Regions from separate parts of the Halomonas sp. PAMB 3264 genome, predicted to be linked through region 1. Evidence: predicted binding sites of a transcription regulator. Region 1 holds the regulator's gene; the other holds the start of a gene.
What was found. Region 1 encodes FliA, which starts transcription of late flagellar genes. Its sites were predicted from a motif close to CTAAAGTTNNNNNNNNNNCNGCCGATA; they were not measured.
Positions count from the first base shown of each region.

Region 2: the regulator FliA is predicted to act here: its motif matches at 1,925-1,951, upstream of RN347_RS14395 (flagellin).

Region 1 is NZ_CP134866.1:3,566,127-3,571,586, reverse strand. Features, by position in the region: gene flhA (flagellar biosynthesis protein FlhA) at 1-553, shown strand, start outside; gene flhF (flagellar biosynthesis protein FlhF) at 594-2,831, shown strand; gene RN347_RS16305 (hypothetical protein) at 2,915-3,397, shown strand; gene RN347_RS16300 (flagellar protein FlhE) at 3,435-3,839, shown strand; gene RN347_RS16295 (RNA polymerase sigma factor FliA) at 3,865-4,563, shown strand; gene RN347_RS16290 (MotA/TolQ/ExbB proton channel family protein) at 4,604-5,419, shown strand; gene RN347_RS16285 (OmpA family protein) at 5,424-5,460, shown strand, end outside.
Region 2 is NZ_CP134866.1:3,179,883-3,185,342, reverse strand. Features, by position in the region: gene RN347_RS14405 (flagellin) at 1-739, shown strand, start outside; gene RN347_RS14400 (flagellin) at 943-1,818, shown strand; gene RN347_RS14395 (flagellin) at 2,024-2,866, shown strand; gene RN347_RS14390 (flagellin) at 3,142-4,005, shown strand; gene RN347_RS14385 (flagellin) at 4,210-5,064, shown strand; gene RN347_RS14380 (glycosyltransferase) at 5,338-5,460, shown strand, end outside.

The DNA of each region.
Region 1 (5,460 bases):
GAAGCTGCTCGACAAGCTCGGCGACGAGCAGAAATCCCTGGTCGAAGAGGTCGTGCCCAAGGCGATTTCGCTCACCACGCTCCAGCGCATCCTGCAGAACCTACTCGAAGAGGACGTTTCGATTCGCGACATGCGCACGATTCTGGATACCCTGGCCGACGTCGCCGGCCAGCAGAAGGACGTGGGCGAGCTGACCGCTCAGGTGCGCATCAGTTTGGGGCGCTCGATTACCCAGCAGTGGTTCGCAGGCCAGGAGGCGCTTCACGTGATCGGCCTGGACGCCCAGCTCGAGCAGGTGTTGATCCAGGCCATGAACGGCAACGGCGCCATGGAGCCGGGGCTGGCCGATACGCTGATGAACCAGACCCAGCAGGCGCTGGAGCGCCAGGAAGCCAGCGGCGAGCCGCCGGTGCTGGTGGTTCAGCACTCGCTGCGCCCCATCGTCGCGCGCTTTTTGCGCCGCCGGCTGCGCCACCTGGTGGTGATGTCCCAGGCCGAAATTCCCGACGACCGCACGCTCAGAATCACCACGCTGGTGGGCGGGTCGCGATGAGACGTTGCGGGCGCGCTTTGAATAACGAAGGGGGAGAGCCATGAGCGTAAGACGCTTTATCGGTGCCAACAGCCGCGATGTCATGCGCCAGGTGCGCGCGGCGCTGGGCGACGAGGCGCTGATCGTCGCCAACCGGCGCACGGACACCGGTGTCGAAATCCTGGCCATGGCCGAGGACGCCGCGCTGGATCATACCGCGCCGCCGGCGCCTCAACCGGACATCGAGCCTTCAAGGGAGCGTTTAGCCGACGTCGATCGCCCCTACGCGCACGTTGCCGCGGCGCTCGAGGCGCCCTCCACCGCGCCGGCAAGCGCGAGCCAGCCTTTCGAGGCGGTCAGCGAGCGTCTCTTGCAGGAGATGCAGGACATGCGCGCGCTGCTCGCCCGCACTCACGTGGCGAGTGCGCCGGCGCCGTCGACGGCGCAAACGCTCAACACGCTGCTCGCCCGCGTGGGGTTTGGCAACGAGCTTTGCGAGGAGATCAGCGCGGCACTGCCCGAATCGCTCGGCGCACTGTCGCCCCAGGACGAGCGGGTTCTCGCGTGGCTGCACCGCCAGCTCGTCGCGCGGCTCGAGGTACTCGACAGGGAAGAGGCGTTTTTCGACCAGACCGGCATCGTGGCGCTGGTCGGCCCGACCGGCGTGGGCAAGACCACCACCACCGCCAAGCTCGCCGCGCGCTTCGTCATGCGCCACGGCACGCGCCCGGTGGCACTGGTGACCACCGACAGCTTTCGTATCGGCGCCCACGAACAGCTGCGGATCTACGCCCGCCTGCTCGACACGCCGATGTACGCCCTCGATCACGAACAGCCGATCGACGACCTGCTCGGACGCCTTGGCGGCAAGCAGTGGGTGATCATCGACACCGTCGGCATGAGCCAGCGCGATCAGCGAGTCATCACCCAGATCGACCAGCTGCAGGGCGGCGGCTCGAAGGTGCGCCTGGTGCTGGTGCTCAACGCCGCCAGCCAGCCGGAAACCCTGGAAGAGGTGGTGCTGCGCTACCGCCAGGCGGCGCGGGCGGCCGGGGCGGAGCTCGACGACTGCATCATTACCAAGCAGGACGAGGCGGGCCGGCTGGCGCCGCTTCTGGATATCGTCATGCGCTTTGGCCTGCGCGTGCTTTTCTGCTCCAACGGCCAGCGCGTACCGGAGGACATGCAGCTGGCCGAGCCGACGGCGCTGGTGGACCAGGCGCTCACCCACGCCATGACCGACGTGCGCGAGCGCGAACCCGCCCGCCCGGCCTGGTCGAGCGAGGCGCTGGCGCCGCGTTGGTCGCGGGAAGTGCTGGGCCAGGGGCGGCGCCTTGGCCTGCTGATGGCGAGCCTTCGCGAGCGCGTTGCCGGCTTCTCTCTGCTGGAGGCGAGCTGGGATATCGCCGCGCTGCCCGGCGTGCTCCACGACCAGCGTTTGGCAGCGCTTGCAGATCGCTATCATGAGCAGCGCGCGCTGGGGGTGGTGTGGTCGCCCCGGCGCGCCGAGCGCGGCATGGAGTGGTCGATGCCGGATCTGAATCTCGATGCCGACGGACGCCTCTGTGCGCTGACGCTTTTACAGCACCGCCAGAGCGCCGGCTGGCAGGCGCGCATCGACGCGCAGCGCCAGGCCGCCGTGCACCTGCTGCCCACCCTGGTCGAGGGCGAAACGCTTAACGCGCTGGAAGCCGAGCGCTTGACCTGGGTCAGCCGGGTCAGCGGAAGCCAGCGGGTATACTGGCAGGGCGAACGCTACGCCATGGCCGCGCTGTTTGACGAGGCGACCCTGGGCCACCAGGTGCCCGTGCGCTTTCGCGGTCAGTCGCTTTCGCTCTACAGCGCCCACGCCGAGGTCACCGACGTCGCGGGCCAGCGGCTGCTCGCCTGGCGCGGCGAACTGCGCGACCCGGAAACATCGCGGCGGGTCGCCAAGCGCTATTGGCTCACGCCGGCGCGGCTGGGGAGCGAGGCGCTGTCGCTTTTGATCACCCAGCTGCAAAGTGAAGGCACGGTAGCGCTGACCAAACGCGTTTGGCGCGCACTTAAGGAGTCGGACGGCGGCGAGGTCAGCGCTGAGCTACGGCTCTTGATGGCCAGCGGCGTAGCGTGCGTGGCCACCCACCTGGACAGCGCCGAGGACGAAGAGGCCCAGGCGTTGCAGCAGGATTTACTGCGCCTTTTGGGTAGCCCGCGCAAGCGCCGCGATAGCGCGCTGGCGGACGCGATCATGCACTTTCTAATGACCCGCGACGCGATCCGTCAGTTTGGCAGCGTCAGCCGCGAGACCTTTGCATGAGCGGCCAGGACCAGGCCGCGGGGCTGCGCCAGTGGGCGAACCTGCGCACCGGCCAGTCGGCCGGCGCGCAAGGCGACGACGATGTGCGGCAGGCTCAGGCGTTGGAGGCGAGCGAAGCCGATGCACGCGCTGTCGATGCGCCCGTCGCGGACGCGCATGTCGCCAACGCGCACGTCGCAGACGCGCATGTCGCCAAAATACCGCTCGCCGTGGTCGGGCTTGGGTCGAAGCAGCGCGAGCCGGTGATCGCGCGCCTCGACGAGTGGTCGCGGCTTGGCCGGCGCTGGGCGGCAACGCCAGAGAGCTGGGAGGTCGTGCCGGTGGACGCCGATGCGCCGCTCCAGGCGCTCTGCGCGCGCTACTCGCGCTGGGCGCTGTGGGTGCGAAGCGACGCCGAGGCGTTCGCCGCCATGTACCGCACGCTGCGCCTGGTCAGCGAACACCAGGGGCCCAAACGGCTGTTGGCGCTGCATGAGCCGGGCCTGCCCCGCGCCGGGCTGCTCGAGAATCTGCGCGCGGCGGCGGCGGCGTACCTGGGGATCGAACTGCTGCTTTTGGCCAGGTAGGCCATACTGAGTGAGCCACTATGGTTAGGTTATGCTAATGAGAAACGTCATTCTCGCAGCGCTGAGTGGGGTGGTGGCCAGCGGGCTTTCGCTGTCGGCCCTGGCGGGCGGGGGCAGCTGGAGTGTCGATACGACCGGGCTGATGGTCGCGATGAGCGACCGGGCAAGTGCCAGCCAGGCGCTCGCGCCGCCGCCCAGTGCCGAGATTCATCAGGGGCGCATCGAGCGCGTCAACTGGCGCTTCGAAGCGCCGCCGGGGGCCGATATCCATGCCTGGCTTTGCCACCCGGAGCGCTGCGTCGCCCTCGACGGCCAGCGCGGCAGTGCCACCGGCCTTGCCGGGCTCAATGCCGGCGCGCCGCTCGAGTTTCGTTTCGCGTTGGGGCGTGGCCAGCCGCCGGTGAGGGTGAGAGGGCTTCAAGTGATTGTGAACTATCAGTGACCAGCGATTAGCCAGGGGCACGCCGATGTATACAGCAAAGGGAAGAATCCAACACAGCGATATGGTCAACCAGCACATGCCGCTGGTGCGTCGCCAGGCGCTGGCGTTGCAAGTTCGTTTGCCGGCCAGCATCGAGCTCGACGATCTGATCCAGGCCGGCATGGTAGGGCTTTTAGAGGCGCTGGGGCGTTTTGATGCCGCCCAGGGGGCGAGCTTCGCCACCTTTGCTAGCCAGCGAATTCGCGGGGCGATGGTCGACGAGCTGCGCACCCGGGACTGGCTGCCGCGCAGCGTACGCCGCTCGGCCCGGGCCATGGACGAGTCCGTGCGCCGGCTGGAGCAAAGCCTGGGGCGCGCCCCGGAAGAGAGCGAGATCGCCCGCGACCTGGACATCCCGCTCGATGAGTATCAGCAGCTGCTGGCGGACACCAACAGCGGCCACCTGCTGCCCTTCGAGGAGCTTCTGGAAGAGGGCAGCGAGCCGCTTCAGGAGTCGCTGAACGCGCCTTTCGAGGAGCTGCTGGACGGCCAGCAGCGCGACACTCTGATTGCCGCGATCGAAGCGCTGCCGGAGCGCGAAAAGCTGTTGATGGCGCTCTACTACCAGGAAGAGCTCAACCTCAAGGAGGTGGGCGCGGTACTGGGCGTCACCGAGTCGCGCGTATCGCAGCTGCACAGCCAGGCCATCAGCCGTTTACGGGCGCGTCTGCACGAGCCGGACTGAGCCGTTTTCACCGTTAATCCCTACCGGCGAGGAGCCGTCGATGAACCCCTCTACCCTGATTGGAATAGGCGCCAGCATCCTGTTGCTGGTGAGCGTACTGTTCTTTACCGCGGAGTCCGCGGCAAGCTTTATCAACCTGCCCGGGCTTGCCATCGTCATCACCGGCACGCTGGCGGCGACCTTCATCAGCTATCCGCTCAAGGAGGTGGTGCGCGTGGTCCGCCTGGTGGGGCTGGTATTTCGCCGCGAGAATACCTTCGTGCGCGACGACATCGACGAGCTGGTCTCCATGGCCAGGCTCTGGTTCAAGGGCGACGTGCGCGCGGTAGAGCGCGAGCTCGAACACACCCGCAACCCGTTCTTGCGCACCGGCATCCAGCTCGTCATCGCCAACACCAAGGAAGACGAGATCTTTGACATGCTGCGCTGGCGCATCGCCAGGCTCAAGGCGCGCGAGCACGCCGAGGCGCAGATCTTTCGCACCATGGCGACCTATGCCCCGGCGTTTGGCATGATCGGCACCCTGGTCGGGCTGGTCAACATGCTCGAAGTCATGGACGCGGGGGATCTCGAGGTGATCGGGCCGCGCATGGCGGTGGCGCTTCTCACCACCTTCTACGGCATCCTACTGGCGAATCTGGTGTTCAAACCGGTGGCGGTGAAGCTCGAGCGGCGCACCGAGGAGCGCCTGATCACCATGAACATGGTGCTCGAAGGCATTTCGCTGATCACCAAGCGCCGGCTGCCGTCGTTCATCGAAGAGACGCTGAACTCGTTCGTGGCCAACTACCACGATGAGATCAACGACCCCCATGTGAAGCCGCGCCCAGGCAGCGGCGTCGCGGCGAAAGGCTAGCGCCATGCTCAATTGTGACGCCCGCCACGCGCTGGAATCGC
Region 2 (5,460 bases), 390 kb from region 1:
GCGTATCAACAGCGCCTCCGACGACGCAGCAGGTCAGGCGATCGCCAACAAGATGACCGCCCAGATCAAGGGTATGGATCAGGCGAGCCGTAACGCCAGCGACGGTATCTCGCTCGTTCAAACCATGGAAGGCGGCCTGGACCAGATCAACGACAACCTGCAGCGTATTCGTGAACTGGCGGTACAGGGTGCTAACGACACTAACACCGCCGATGACCGCGCGGCGATCACCACCGAGATCAACGAGCGTATCGCTGAGATCGACCGCGTAGCGGGCAGCAACAACTTCAACGGCACTAACCTGTTGTCAAGCGGCGCGAGCACGGCGCTCAATATCCAGGTCGGTTCTAACACCAGCGGCAACGACACTATTACCGTCAATACTTTCGACGCAACTAGCAGTGCGCTGGGTGTTAGCGGGTCTGCGGCGGCTCTCTCCGGTGCCGGCGCGACTCACGACAACTTCCAGACGCTGATCGACAATGTCGATACCGCCGTCAAGTCGCTCGACACGCAGCGTGCGACTCTGGGTGCCACGCTGAACCGCTTCGACTCTGTGATCGATAACCTGGCGACCACGACTACTAACCTTTCCGAAGCGCGCTCACGCATCGAAGATGCCGACTACGCGAAAGAAGTGTCGAACATGACACGCGCCAACATCCTTCAGCAGGCGGGTACGTCCATGCTGGCCCAGGCTAACCAGACCCCGCAGTCTGTACTGTCTCTGCTGGGTTAATCGCTCAAGCAGTAGTACCACGAGCGAAGTGAACGACGGGGCCGCAAGGCCCCGTTTTTCGTTGGGCGCCTCGCGCATTTTTCTCATGTGAATCGCGCGAAAGGCCTAAAGAAGTGCCTCCAACAGCCGTTAATTATAATAACGGCGATGCAAGCGCCGATTTAAAGGCCTCTCCTGGGCCACTAAACACAGAGGATTACCCCATGTCCGTCATCAATACCAACATTACTTCCATGATTGGCCAGAACAACCTGAGCAAGTCCCAGGGCATGCTGGCTCAGGCGCAGGAGCGTCTTTCTTCCGGCCTGCGTATCAACAGCGCCTCCGACGACGCAGCAGGTCAGGCGATCGCCAACAAGATGACCGCCCAGATCAAGGGTATGGATCAGGCGAGCCGTAACGCCAGCGACGGTATCTCGCTCGTTCAAACCATGGAAGGCGGCCTGGACCAGATCAACGACAACCTGCAGCGTATTCGTGAGCTGGCGGTTCAGGGTGCCAACGACACCAACACCGACGATGATCGCGCCGCAATCGAAACCGAGATCAACGAGCGTCTGGCCGAGATCGACCGCGTGGCAGGCAGCAACAACTTTAACGGTACCAATCTTCTTAACGCCAGCGGCAGCCTGAGCATCCAGGTTGGTTCCAATACCGATGTTGAAGACGTCATCAATGTTAAGACTGTCGATGCTACCGTGTCGGGCCTGGAACTGACTAGCGCCTCGGGCGGAGTCGTTGCAGCGGCTTCCGGCGGCGCCGCTACCTTTACGGCGGCTAGCGGAGCTGGCGCCCACACCAGCTTCCAAAGCCTGATCGATGCCGTTGATACTGCTACTAAAACACTCGATACCAACCGCGCTACTTTGGGTGCTACGCTGAACCGCTTCGACTCTGTGATCGACAACCTGGCGACCACCTCGACCAACCTGTCCGAAGCACGCTCGCGAATCGAGGACGCCGACTACGCCAAGGAAGTGTCGAACATGACGCGCGCCAACATCCTCCAGCAGGCGGGTACGTCGATGCTGGCCCAGGCGAACCAGACGCCGCAGTCGGTATTGTCTCTGCTGGGCTAATAGTCGGGTAAGTGCTGCCATTGACAGCTAGAGTAACGGGGCCAATTGGCCCCGTTTTTCGTTCTTTCTGCAAGCAAAATTATTTTCACAAAACGGCTTTAAACTATTCAAGAATCCACGTTAGCGGCCGTTAATTATAATAACGGCGACGCAGTCGCCGACCTGTAGGCCCTTCTCAGGCCATAAAATACCGAGGATCTCATCCATGTCCGTTATCAATACCAACATCACTTCCATGATCGGCCAGAATAACCTGCGCGCTTCGCAGAGCATGCTGGCTCAGGCACAAGAACGTCTCTCTTCCGGTCTGCGCATCAACAGCGCATCCGACGATGCCGCCGGTCAGGCGATCGCAAACAAGATGACTGCTCAGATCAAGGGCATGGAGCAGGCCAGCCGTAACGCCAGCGACGGTATCTCACTCGTTCAGACCATGGAAGGCGGTCTGGATCAGATCAACGATAACCTGCAGCGTATTCGCGAGCTAGCGGTACAAGGTGCTAACGATACTAACACCGCCGATGACCGCGCCGCGATCGCAACCGAGATCAACGAGCGTATCGCCGAAATCGATCGCGTAGCGGGCAGCAACAACTTCAACGGTACTAACCTGCTTAATGTTAGCGGTGGCGGTACTCTGAACATTCAGGTTGGTTCGAATACATCGACCAATGATGTTATTGAGGTAAGCACAATCGATGCGACCAGTGCTTCTCTGGGCGTTAGTGGCGCAGCTGCCTTGCTTTCTGGAGCCGGTGCAACACATGCTAATTTCCAGAGCTTAATCGACGCTGTCGATGGCGCAACGAAAACCCTGGATACCAACCGCGCGACTTTGGGCGCCACGTTGAACCGCTTCGATTCCGTGATCGATAACCTGGCGACCACCTCGACCAACCTGTCGGAAGCGCGCTCACGTATCGAGGATGCCGATTATGCCAAGGAGGTGTCCAACATGACCCGCGCCAACATTCTGCAGCAGGCGGGTACGTCCATGCTGGCTCAGGCCAATCAGACCCCGCAGTCCGTTCTATCTCTGCTTGGTTAATAACACATTAATGAGTGTCGACGGGGCCGAAAGGCCCCGTTTTCGTTATAGGCTTGAGAGAAATATGGAACACTTCGTTACACGCTATAACCCCCGCATAGCCTGAAAATAACGCAGATCTTCTGCATCATTTTTCTATAGCGTTACTCTTTGCTACATAAAAAAAGCCTTGTTTCTTCAAGTGTTGGATATAGCAGCCGTTACCCCTTGGTAGCGACGGCACAAGCGTCGCCAAGTTGGCCCGCTGGCCAGTTATACTTCAAGGAGCAATACTCATGTCTGTAATCAATACGAATATCACCTCCATGATTGGCCAGAATAATCTGAGCTCTTCACAAAGCATGCTGGCTCAGGCGCAGGAGCGTCTCTCTTCCGGACTGCGTATTAACAGCGCCTCCGACGATGCCGCAGGTCAAGCCATCGCCAACAAGATGACTGCCCAAATCAACGGTATGAGCCAAGCCAGCCGTAACGCCAGCGACGGCATTTCCTTGGTGCAAACCATGGAAGGTGGTCTCGATCAGATCAACGACAACCTGCAACGTATTCGTGAGCTGGCGGTGCAGGGCGCTAACGATACCAACACGGAAGAAGATCGCGCGGCGATTGCCACCGAGATCACTGAGCGTATTGAAGAAATTGATCGTGTTGCGGGTAGCAACAACTTCAACGGTACTAACTTGCTGGACGGCGTTAGTACTGACGACCTGGAAATTCAGATCGGCGCGAACACCACTGACGATGACACCATTTCAGTAAGCCGCTTTGACGCCACTAGCGACAACCTGGGCGCGGTGAGTGGTGGGGTTGCCAACCTGGAGGCAGCGGCCACCGCGGTATCAGGTGGTGGTGACCATAGTGATTTCCAATCTTTGATTAATTCAGTGGATAGCGCCGTAAAAGAATTGGACACTAATCGTGCGGAGCTGGGTGCCACGCTCAACCGTTTCGATTCGGTGATCGACAACCTGGCAACGACCGAAACCAACCTTTCCGAAGCTCGGTCGCGCATCGAAGATGCCGACTACGCGGATGAGGTCTCCAACATGACCCGCGCTAATATCCTCCAGCAGGCGGGCACCTCCATGCTGGCGCAGGCTAACCAGACGCCGCAGTCCGTACTGTCTCTGCTGGGTTAATTGCTCGAGCAGTAGCACAACGAGTGAAGTGAACGACGGGGCCGCAAGGCCCCGTTTTTCGTTGGGCGCCTCCCGCATTTTTTCTCATGTGAATCGCGCGAAAGGCCTAAAGAAGTACCTCCAACAGCCGTTAATTATAATAACGGCGATGCAAGCGCCGATTTAAAGGCCTCTTCTGGGCCACTAAACACAGAGGATTACCCCATGTCCGTCATCAATACCAACATTACTTCCATGATTGGCCAGAACAACCTGAGCAAGTCCCAGGGCATGCTGGCTCAGGCGCAGGAGCGTCTCTCTTCCGGCCTGCGTATCAACAGCGCTTCCGACGACGCAGCGGGCCAGGCCATCGCTAACAAGATGACCGCCCAGATCAAGGGTATGGATCAGGCGAGCCGTAACGCCAGCGACGGTATCTCGCTCGTTCAAACCATGGAAGGCGGTCTGGACCAGATCAACGACAACCTGCAGCGTATTCGCGAATTGGCGGTTCAGGGCGCCAACGATACCAACACCGCCGATGACCGTACTGCGATCACCACTGAGATCAACGAGCGTCTGGCCGAGATCGACCGCGTAGCAGGCAGCAACAACTTCAACGGCACTAGCTTGCTCAATGCCAGCGGCAGCCTGAGCATTCAGGTTGGCTCCAACACCGATTCCGAAGACGTGATTAGTGTCAAGACCGTCGATGCGACTGTGGCGGGTCTGGGCTTAGCAAGCGGCAGTGAAATCACCGGCACCACATTTGCCGTTAGTGGTGGCACCGCAGCCCACAGCAGCTTCCAGAATCTAATCGACTCCGTCGATGCCGCGACCAAGACTCTGGACACCAACCGCGCAACCTTGGGTGCCACGCTGAACCGCTTCGACTCCGTAATCGACAACCTGGCGACCACCTCGACCAACCTGTCCGAAGCGCGCTCACGAATCGAAGACGCCGATTACGCGAAAGAAGTGTCCAACATGACTCGCGCCAACATCCTTCAGCAGGCGGGTACCTCCATGCTGGCCCAGGCGAACCAGACGCCGCAGTCTGTACTGTCTCTGCTGGGTTAATTCTTTCAGCGGTACAACTAATGAAACAACCGAACGGGGCCAAAAGGCCCCGTTTTCTTTTAGGTGGCTCAGTGTCAGCTCCTTTACACGTTTCCTACCAGGCCAGCCTAAAGCGTGGCGTCGCACATTCGGTAACTATAATTATCTCCTTCGCAACCCTGGTTCCTGAAGCAGTCCATGGAATACCTGCTTAAAAACCGGTGCATTTGCCTCTTTGGTACACGTGGTCGCGAAGTAGACTAGGCAGACTGCCACTTTTTTGCGAGCTGCCTAATGGCCAAGACGACTCCCGCCACACCCAAACGTAAACCTCGTTTGCTATGGGCCAACCCGTTCTGCCTTTTGGATACGTCCAGCGGTGCAAGCATGACCGTACGCCAAATGCTGCTTCAGTTA